2 regions of the Lysinibacillus sp. COL-1 genome follow, and region 2 is predicted to be linked to the other one. Evidence: riboswitches for the same ligand, from Rfam matches in the RefSeq annotation. Region 2 holds a riboswitch; the other holds the start of a gene.
The links. Region 2 has a riboswitch for cobalamin ahead of AC6BKE_RS21480 ((2Fe-2S) ferredoxin domain-containing protein). Riboswitches for the same ligand answer to the same signal wherever they lie in the genome.
Positions count from the first base shown of each region.

Region 1 (5,563 bases), 500 kb from region 2:
TTTACGCCTTCTATCGCATGCAAAGATGAAAAAACACCATGTAATAATTCTTCAAAATCAACCTTCATTTAAATCCTCCATCAATCATAAATCCTTTCTGATCATAACACTTTCTCAGAAAAATTTTAATGCTTAATATTTTCCTTCAATAATGTGGAATGGACTCATGCAAACGATAAAGATAATAAAGATTTAGCATTAAGGAGTTCCCACAAATGGGATGATAGAAAAAATGTTAATTATAAAATTATTTAACAAAAGAAGAAGAATCGGAAAAATTAAATTTCCCATTCTTCTTTATATATACCAGGGTAATTGATGCTGCATTTTCTTACCTGGCTTACTTGCTTTATTTATTACGGTCCATGTGCCGTCTTTCTTTTGCAGCTGATAGCTTACATTGGTCCCATCTGCCCTTTTAAAGAGCATATAGCCTGTATTGTCTTTGATAAAGGTGACAGGGTCAACTACATTTTTATAGGGTATCTTTCGCTCAGGAAATAAAATATTGTTTGCTATTTCATCTGCAATCGTAGCAAGAGGCTTCATTTCATTATTTATTTCAGCCTTGTATTGCAATTGATTGTATCGATAGGAAATGAACGAGGCTAAATTCAAATTAAAGCTCTGCTGTATGTCTAAAAGTGTTGTGCGATAGAATGCATCTATTGCTTTTTCTACATTATCTGCCTCATGTTTATAGTGAAGGGTGTTCACATCAGTTGGACTGATTTCAAACGTAATGATTTCCTTGCTATACGGTGGGGAATGGGCATGTTCAAAAGTAGTAACTTGAACGTTAACCCTAAAGCTAAACTGACTTTCCCTAATAACGTTCAAAATGTTCGCATCATACAAGCCATACTGCTTAGGATAGCCGTAGTAATGGTCAATTTCCTTTTCTATAAATGGATTAAGGATTGTTATCAATGTATCAGTGATGAGTTTCTCATCAGCTTGTTCGCTTTGTGCATAAATCTTACTGGGCATAATCAAAATAGTGACTATAGTCATTAAAGTAGCGATTTTTTTCATGGGATTGCTAGCCTTTCTATAAAATATTTCTTTATAGTGTGCGTCGATCACAGAAAATTATTAAACGTTTTATAGTTAAAGATAAAAATAATAAAGGTGTCACTTGGTTTCATTAAAAAGAAGAATCCATTTTGAAAATGGACTCTTCTCTAAATGATTCCTTTATGACAAAGCTATTGTTTTCGTTGCCACGGTTTGTTGAAAGGCTTGGTCATGCTCCACAAAAATCATTGTAGGATTAAAACTTTGAATAAGCTCTTCAATCTGCATGCGCGAATAAATATCAATAAAATTTAAGGGTTCATCCCAAATATAGAGATGTGCTTTTTCACACAAACTTTTGGCAATCAACAGCTTTTTCTTTTGCCCACCTGAATAATGTGAGATGTCTTTATCAAATTGAATCCGCTCAAAGTCCATCTTTCGCAGAATAGATTTAAATAACGTCTCATCTATAGCATGCTCTTCAATAAAATCCGATAATGCTCCCTTCAAATGAGCAGTATCCTGTTGAACATAGGAGATAATAAGGCCAGCAGCTAAATGTATAGAGCCTGTATGCTGTATAGGCTTGCCAAGAAGCAGCTGTAGGATACTACTTTTTCCGCTTCCATTTTTGCCATCGAGAACAATGCGATCACCTTGCGCCACTTTGAAGCTAATAGGCTGATTCACAAAGTTGTCGTCATACTGAATTGATACATCCGTTACAACAACCATGTCTTTTGATGGAAATGCTAATGGTTGTACTTTTAAAGATTCCGTTTTTTCAACATTTTTTAGCAGTTTTGATTTTTCATCAATCGCTTTTTGCTGCCTAGATTCCAAGTTCTTTGCTCGCTTCATCATCTTGGCTGCTTTATGTCCAACAAAGCCTTTATCTAGCTTAGAACCCGAATTCGTAGTTCCATTTTTGGAAGCCTCAACTTGATTAGACCAACCTACCGAACGCTTGGAAGACTGCGTTAAACGGTCGATATCTTTTTGCAGACGTTGATTAGTTGCTTCTTCATGTTCCTGCTGTCGATCAAAATTTAACTTCCAAGTTGAGTAGTTACCACTTTGAACATCAATATTGGCTCTATTGATCGATAAAATATGATCAACACAGCCATCTAAAAAGGCTCTGTCATGCGAAATTAAAATAAATCCTTTTTTCTTGCGTAGATAATCAGAGACCGTCTTTCGTGCATCTGTATCGAGATGATTGGTTGGCTCATCAATTAATAGAAACTGTCCCTCTGTTAAAAAGAGCGCTGCAAGCAACACCTTTGTTTGCTCTCCATTAGATAATGTTTGAAAAGGGCGATACATGACCTCAGCATCGACATCTAGATAGGCTATTTCACGAATATATTCCCAATCTTCTGCCAGAGGGCAAATTTCTTCAAAAATTTCGTACGTATATTTATTTGGGTCTGAAACAGGATAGGGGAAATAAGTAAATTCTACTGAAGAAATGATGTTCCCACTATACTCATAATTCCCTAATAGCAAATTAAAAAATGTTGTCTTCCCACGACCATTCCTACCGATAAATCCAAGTTTCCAATCTGTATCAATCTGAAAGTTGACACCCTCAAAAATATAATCAAAGCTGCTTGGGTAAGAAAACGTTAAGTCTTGTACTTGTATCATTGACATGATAATTCCTCCTTTGTATAGCAAATCATTTTTCTTTTATACAAAGTCGGTACATCCATCTATGCTAAATTTCTCCGTATAAGTTGATGGATGCTAACGACTTATACGGAGCATCACATGCGTCACAATAGGTTCAGAATCGCTCATTTTTTTCTCTCCTTTATTAGGTAGATGAAAGATACAGAATAAACTATGAGAGCAAGAAAAAATCCCCCCAATTGGATATTGGAAGGATTAGTCTCTCACTGAATAAACTTTATTTGCCAATGACATCATGACAAATAAACGCAAACTGATTGTTAAAAATGGATAGACTAATCCTATATTTTGTCGTTTGAAGTGATTCATTTCAAATAAAAATATAGATTAGTTCATCATTGTCCATTCATCAGTCCTCTCATAATTGTATTTTTATAGTAACAAATTTTTTTATGGAATACAATGTAGCCTTATCTTCTTAAACCAATCCCTACAATAATTATAGAAATAATTTAGATAATCGTATAAAAATTATTTCTACTATTCTGAAAGATATGTTATAGTAGGAGCATAATTGAATAATGTGTAAGAATTGGTGCCAAATGAAAGTTTGGCTTAAAAGGGAAGTCGGTGCAAATCCGACGCTGTCCCGCAACTGTTATTCGGAGCAAATCACAAAGGCCACTGGGAAACCGGGAAGGCTGTGAGGCGTGTTGATGAGAAGCCAGGAGACCTGCCAATTTCTAGTACACACCAAATACCTACGTGGAAATAGGTGGTGAAAAGTGACCAAATCGGCACTGTGCGATAACAAATGATTTATGCGAAAGTAGATACTTTTTTCGTATTGTTTTAGCATTAAAAATTTCAACTAGCAGCCATTCTCCTCCTTGGAAAATGGCTTTTTATTTTTTTCTGAAAAGGAGATATAAAAATGACCTATACAAGCACACTCATTGGTTACCCGTATATCGGGGAAGATCGCGAATGGAAAAAAGCATTAGAAGCATTTTGGCGCAACGAGCTTTCTGAAGAGGATTTTGAGGATAGTTTAAAAAAAATCCGTTTAGCTAGAATTGACAAGCAGCTACAGCTTGGCATCGACATGGTGACAGTTGGCGATTTTACGTATTACGATAGAATGTTAGATACAGCATTAATGTTTGGTCTCATCCCAAAACGCTTTAACTGGCAGGGAGGGAAAGTAGATTTATCTACCTACTACAGCGTAGCAAGAGGGAATAAAACAGCTGTAGCTAGTGAGATGACAAAATGGTTTAATACAAACTATCACTATATTGTTCCTGAATACGAGGGACAGGCCTTGAAACTAACAGAAAATAAAGTGTTGGCCGATTTCTTAGAGGCGAAAGAAACGTATGGTATTATTGCAAAGCCAACATTGATTGGTCCCTATACATTCTGCAAGTTAACAAAAGGCTATAGCAAATTCACACAGGTTGAATACTTATTAGCTCTAATACCGCTCTATACGCAAGTATTAAAAGAATTAGTGGAGGCAGGTGCAAATTGGATTCAACTAGAAGAGCCATCACTTGTCACATCCCTTGATCCGGAAGACATCAAGCTTGTGCAAGAGATTTACGACCAGTTAGCCGTTGCGGTTCCAGAAGCGAAAATCATGCTGCAAACTTATTTTGAAGCATTATGCGGCTATGAAACATTGATGACATTGCCTGTAGAAGGATTTGGCCTAGACTTTGTTCATGGCTATAAAGGAAATATGGCGTCACTTCGTCAATATGGTTTCCCTCAGGACAAAGTATTGGCAGTCGGGGTTGTTAATGGACGTGATATTTGGCGTTCCAACTTAGCGGAGGTCAATGCTACAATTCAGGCAATTGAGCATTTAAGTAATGCAGCAGAGCTATGGATTCAACCATCCAGCAATCTACAACATGTACCGATCACAACTGCTCTTGAAAATGAGATTGACCCTGTTCTGAAGCATGCTTTAGCCTTCGCAGATGAAAAGATTGTAGAAATCACGGAGCTAACTAAATGTAGACGAGATACAGAGGGTATCTTACAGCATAATTTTTCTGAAAGTATGAAGGCAATTGAGGCTCTAAAAAACCATCCAATCCGTCAAAACAAGTTGATTCATCAAGCAGTTCAAACTGTGACAACGCAAGATTTTGAACGACATAGTGAATTTGCTCAGCGTCAAAAAATGCAGCAGCAAGCGTTAGCGTTACCGCTATTCCCAACAACAACAATCGGAAGCTTCCCACAATCCGATGAGGTGAAAAGGAATCGTAATGCTTGGCGTAAAAAACAATTATCGAATGAAGCCTACGAGGCATTTATAGAGCAGGAAACAAAACGCTGGATTACGATACAAGAGGAACTAGATATCGATGTACTCGTTCACGGTGAATTTGAGCGTACAGACATGGTCGAATACTTTGGTGAAAAGCTGACTGGCTTTGCCTTTACAAAAAAAGCATGGGTCGTTTCCTATGGCTCACGCTGTGTTAAGCCACCGATCATTTATGGAGATGTAGCGTGGTCTTCAGCAATAACTGTAAAAGAGTCAGCCTATGCTCAAAGCTTAACAAAGCGCTTTGTAAAAGGTATGCTGACAGGACCAGTGACGATATTAAATTGGTCCTTTGTACGAGACGATCTGTCACGTAAAGATGTCGCTTATCAAATTGCATTAGCACTTCGCAAAGAGGTTGAGGCACTCGAAAACGCAGGTATTTCAATTATTCAAGTGGATGAGCCAGCTCTAAGAGAAGGTTTACCGCTACGAAAAGAAGAATGGGGAGCTTACTTAGAATGGGCTGTTAATTCCTTTAAGCTGGCTACAGCTAGTGTCAAAGATGAAACACAAATCCATACACATATGTGCTACTGCGAATTTAACGATTTCATCGAA
Region 1 covers NZ_JCAWSJ010000004.1:2,156,750-2,162,312, forward strand. Annotated here, with positions in the region: gene AC6BKE_RS19045 (hypothetical protein) at 1-68, opposite strand, end outside; gene AC6BKE_RS19050 (DUF3888 domain-containing protein) at 298-1,035, opposite strand; gene AC6BKE_RS19055 (Lsa family ABC-F type ribosomal protection protein) at 1,198-2,679, opposite strand; cobalamin riboswitch at 3,235-3,413, shown strand; gene metE (5-methyltetrahydropteroyltriglutamate--homocysteine S-methyltransferase) at 3,593-5,563, shown strand, end outside.
Region 1: linked by a shared signal. The riboswitch ahead of metE (5-methyltetrahydropteroyltriglutamate--homocysteine S-methyltransferase) and the one ahead of AC6BKE_RS21480 ((2Fe-2S) ferredoxin domain-containing protein) in region 2 are both predicted to bind cobalamin.

Region 2 (5,563 bases):
AAGTGCTGTTTTTTTTGGCTTTGGCGTAGCGGCTACACTGGGTTTATTAAAACGCCCTGCATTAGGATCTGCTGTAAAGTCTTGTCGTGCAGTCCCTGTCTCTTGGTTCATTGCCCAAGGTTCATTTTCTTCACGTAAACGTTGATGTGGACGTAAGGGTTGTTTTTCTTCACCCAATGTATATTTACGTTGATAGCCACGTGGTGTAATCATTTTATTGTCATAGAAAAATGTCGACGAATTACCAATAATGACTGTCGTCAGCATTCCAATGTCATGCTCCAGCATTTCGGCTAATGTTGTCATCGTCACTTCTTGACGATCGCGGTAAGCACTTTTCACAAGTCCTACTGGTGTGTCAGGCGAACGATATTCTAAGAGAATGCGCTGTGCTTCGACAATTTGTCTTGTTCGGCGACCGCTTTTTGGGTTGTATAAAGCGATTACAAAATCCGCCATAGCGGCTGCCTCGACGCGCTTGGCAATTAAATTCCATGGTGTTAGATGGTCACTTAAACTAATCGTACAGGCATCATGCATAATCGGGGCACCAAGTAAGCTAGCACATGAATTGATGGCAGAAATACCAGGGACAATTTCTACCTCAATCCCCGTTGCTTCTGTCCAGCCTAGCTCAATCAATACCTCATACACTAATCCCGCCATACCATAGACACCCGCATCACCACTTGAAATGACTGAGACAATGCTTCCAGCCTCTGCTTGGCGCACCGCTTCCTGCGCACGGGACACCTCTTCGGTCATTCCAGTACTGACAATCGACTTCGCACTGACTAAATCTTGAATCAACTCCACGTAGGTTTTGTAGCCTATGATCATATCACTTTGTTGTAATGCCTCTACCGCCCGTGTCGTAATATGCTTAAAGTCTCCAGGTCCAAAGCCCACTACGAAAATTTTTCCTTTTTGCGCCATGTTGTTACCCCTCTTTCACCTTTTCGATCCCTTTAATGGCTGTCGTTTGTGCTGTACGCTGTAATGTACCTTCACGAAGTGTAAAGACATGTTCGTTGTATAAGGATTCATGATGTAAATCTTGTACAAGTGTTCTAGCATGCTCTGTTGATGGTACACGATACCAATTCCCTTGCGGATAGGCGATGACCACACAAGCATCCTTGCATCGTCCATTACAGCGCGTTCTTGTTGTATGTATCTCTTGATCAAGTGCTTGCTGTTGTATTTCTTCTCGAATAGCTAGGGTAATTTCCTCCCCACCTTTGTTCATGCAGCTACTACCATTACAAATAAAGAGATGTGTTTTCATCCCCTCTAAATTCCATGTTGTCATCTTCTGTCTCCCCTCATTTGCTTTCTGGAAAAAGAAAAACCTTTACTCTAATTACGAAGAGTAAAGGTTTTGTAGAAGCCAAATAAAAACGAATAAAATAAAATACAGGTACTCGCTCTTGCTTCAACTTCTCCCTCCGAAAAGTTTGCATGCACAATCAAATAAGCAGGTTTCCTGACTTAAGCTTCATTTTACTATCGCACCTTCCCAAGTTTGCACCAGTGGCTTTGCGATTTCATCAGCTATTACAGTAGCGGGGGCTGTATTGGATTTTCACCAATTTCCCTATTATCTCGAGTTATTCGAGCACTTATCGACGTTTTATATGAAATTTATTATCTTCTTTATAGAATAGAAAACTGTCTCTATCATATCTCATTATTTTAAAATTTCAATATTTCTATAAAAATTTATGACAATTTTATCAATTTTGTGTGTAGACCGGGTATAAAAATTATAATATCTCCTTATTTATGACAATTCAGTAGTTATCAGAATCTTCTCTATTGACCTTCAATTGAAAATATTTTTTAAAAAAATATAGCATATTTATGGAAAATCATGTTACACTTTGTCGTGAAATCTCACAACTTAATGTTTTTTCGGTGTAAAATACTTATCATTTTGCTTAAAAGGGAAGCCGGTTTGAGTCCGGCGCGGTCCCGCCACTGTATTAGGGAGCTTTATAGAACATGTCACTGTCCAACGGATGGGAAGACCTATAAAGTGTTGAACTAGAGCCAGGAGACCTGCCGAAAAATATGTGATCGTTTCAGCCTACGAGGATAGGTGTGCGGCTTAGCAGATGAGAATGTTATTTGCTTTTTTAGCTATGCACTTTTCCAACAACGGAGAAGTGCTTTTTTATTTACGCACGCTACATTCTAAAAATCTATTAGTAAGGAGGAAAGCTTTTGAAATTTTCATGGTGGAAACTTAGTTATTTTTTATTGGCCTTTTTACTCGTGCCAAAACGTGCCTTTGCCATGCATATCATGGAAGGTTTTTTACCAATCGAATGGGCTATTTTTTGGTGGGTCATCTCTATCCCATTTATTATTCTAGGATTGCGCTCCATTCGCAAAACAATTGAAGAAAACCCTGAAACCAAAATGCTTTTAGGTCTTTCAGGAGCCTTTGCTTTTGTGCTGTCGGCGTTAAAAATCCCTTCGGTTACAGGTAGTTGCTCCCACCCAACTGGTGTTGGACTTGGAACGGTTTTATTCGGACCTCTCGCTATGAGTGTCATCGGAACGATTGTTTTATTATTCCAATCTTTATTATTAGCACATGGTGGGATTACCACTTTAGGAGCGAACGCCTTCTCTATGGCGATTGTAGGCCCATTTATTGCTTACTTTGTCTTTAAAGGGGCTCAAAAAATAGGGTTGTCATTTTCACTAGCTGTTTTTTTTGCTGCGATGCTTGGTGACTTAGGTACATATGTTGTGACTTCTGTACAGTTAGCATTAGCCTTCCCTTCAGAGGTTGGCGGCTTTATGGCATCGTTTACAAAGTTCGCAGGTATTTTTGCCTTAACTCAAATTCCGTTAGCGGTGAGTGAAGGAATTTTAACGGTCATTGTGATGAATTTCTTGAAAAAGTACAATGTCAGCGAATTAAAAATGTTGCGTGTTTTCTCAACAAAGGAGGCACATTAGTAGATGAAACGAAATTTATTACTATTAGCGATTGTTGTGCTGTTAGCTATCATCCCATTGTTTATACAAAAAGGTGCAGAATTTGGTGGTGCTGATGGAGAGGCAGAAGCAGCCATTGGCGAAATCAATGCAGAATATGAACCGTGGTTTGAAAGCTTATGGGAGCCACCAAGTGGTGAAATTGAAAGCTTATTATTCGTGCTACAGGCAGCTATTGGAGCTGGTTTTATTGGCTACTTCATCGGCTATATGCGCGGCAAGCATAAAGAAGGTTAACCCGTTATGTTACTCATTGATAAGTATGCGTATCTTAATAAGCTAGCGTCCGTTCATCCGCTAGAAAAAATGATATTTTCAATTGGTCTACTTCTCGTTACGCTCATCATGAGAGATGAACGACTTTCACTCATTACATTTTTTGTAATGAGTGCTTTTATCATTTTAGGTGCAAAAATTCCGCTTACCTACTATGTTAAGTTATTATTGCTACCTGGATTTTTCTTACTAACAAGTCTTGTATCCATCTTGCTGTCAATCACACCAGCAACTCATGTATTACCTGCCCATCTGTGGTCTTTTACGTGGATGAATTGGACAATTTTCATCGGAAAAGCAAGTGCCCTGTCCGCCCAACAATTGTTCTTTATTGTCCTTGGCAGTAGTAGTTGTTTATACTTTTTAATTTTGACCACATCCGTACAAGGGATTTGCTATGTGCTCCGACAATGGCGGCTGCCCTCTTTATTGGTTGAGCTTATTGAACTAACCTATCGTTTTATTTTTATATTTTTAGAAAGCATGTACAGAATACATCTTGCCCAGCAAGCGCGTCTTGGCTATCATTCTCCAATGCAATGGCTACGCTCCGTATCCATGCTTATTGTGGCGCTATTTGCTGAAATGTTTCAGCGTAGTCGTGAGCTTAATAATGCCATGCAGTCACGGGGTGGCGAAGCCGTCTACTGGCAAGAGATGGGCTCCTATAGCAAGAAAAATTGGCTAGGCATAGCGACACTATTCCTATTCCTCATTGTATATGGAGGGTACTTCTCATGACAGCATTCTATTTTGAACTAAACCGCTTGTCCTATGCCTATGCAGATGGTACGAAGGCATTGTCAGACATTACTTTACACATTCCAAAAGGAAAAAAAATTGCCATCCTTGGTCATAATGGCGCTGGAAAATCAACATTGTTTCAGCATCTTAATGGTATTTTACAACCGTCAGCTGGGACGATTGTTTTTGATGGCAACGAGCTTCAATATAGTCGAAAAGCTTTAAAGGCACTTCGCCAGCAAGTTGGCATTGTTTTTCAAGATGCGGATCATCAACTTTTTTCAGGTACTGTCAAGCAAGATATCGCATTTGGACCACTAAATCTTGGCTGGTCTACCGAAAAAATCGAAGAAAAAATAGCATGGGCTGTTGCGCAAACGGAAATAGGCGATTTACTCGAAAAACCTATTCACTTTCTAAGCGTAGGTCAGAAAAAGCGTGTGGCGATGGCAGGTGTTTTAGCGATGGAGCCCTCTGTCCTCTTATTAGATGAGCCAACAGCAGGCCTTGACAATTATTATGCTACCCAAGTTCTACAGTACCTAGGTAAATTAGAAGACGGCGAAAGAACCATTTTACTTGCTACCCATGACATTCCCCTTGCTTATGAATGGGCGGATCAAATCATTGTCATGGAGGCAGGGAATATCATTTATAACGGAGACCCGATCGAGTTGTTTTATGAAGAAGAATTGCTGCAACTTGCACATCTCGAACGTCCATGGGTTTTTGATATGTTCATGACATTACAAAAAAAGAAGCTATTGCAGGAAAACATTACACCCCCCCGCTCCAAGTATGAATTACAACAATTAATAGAACAATTGTAGACAAAAGTCATCGAGAAATTCTCTCTCGATGGCTTTATCATTTTTTATTTTCTTTCATATTCAAAAATTAGTAAACTACTACGAAATCAAAAGATTCGATTTATGTTAGCGATACGTCAAATTCGTTGCGATGTCTTTGATGGTTTGGCATGCCAAAAACATATTGGATAAACGTAAAAGAACGAAGCGTGCAATACTTGGAAGTCCATCAGCTGAATAGAGGCTTTCTACTAATTAGTTGTAAAACAAAAAACTTTAGACAATTCGAAGGAAAAAATAGTGAAAAATTTTCCTCCTTTACGAAACTTTTCTAATCTTTATCCGTATTAATAGAGTCGAGACTTAATTTATAACACCAAGGAGAGATAACAATTGAAAAGTTTGTTTAAAAAATCAGTCGCTATTGTAGCATCCGCTACACTAATGGTTCCAGCTGCTTCTGCCTTTGCTGAAGTACCTCAGCATAAAGCCAAGAATGTACTGGCAAGTAGTATGAAACAAACAGAGCAGAATGAAGAAAAATGGATGAGTAAGGATAAAATTGTTATCAAGCATTCAGGACTTGATAAAAATGTACATAAAAACATTGGCTCCAAAGTCATCCGCTCCATTCCTTCATTAGGCTATGATGTGGTACAACTGAATAAAGGCGTATCAATAGAAAAAGCAGTTGCTTACTATCTAAAGCAAGATGGCATTAC
Region 2 covers NZ_JCAWSJ010000004.1:2,656,299-2,661,861, forward strand. Annotated here, with positions in the region: gene cobJ (precorrin-3B C(17)-methyltransferase) at 1-936, opposite strand, end outside; gene AC6BKE_RS21480 ((2Fe-2S) ferredoxin domain-containing protein) at 941-1,312, opposite strand; cobalamin riboswitch at 1,460-1,641, opposite strand; cobalamin riboswitch at 1,899-2,083, shown strand; gene AC6BKE_RS21485 (energy-coupling factor ABC transporter permease) at 2,227-2,973, shown strand; gene AC6BKE_RS21490 (energy-coupling factor ABC transporter substrate-binding protein) at 2,977-3,249, shown strand; gene cbiQ (cobalt ECF transporter T component CbiQ) at 3,256-4,029, shown strand; gene AC6BKE_RS21500 (energy-coupling factor ABC transporter ATP-binding protein) at 4,026-4,862, shown strand; gene AC6BKE_RS21505 (S8 family peptidase) at 5,235-5,563, shown strand, end outside.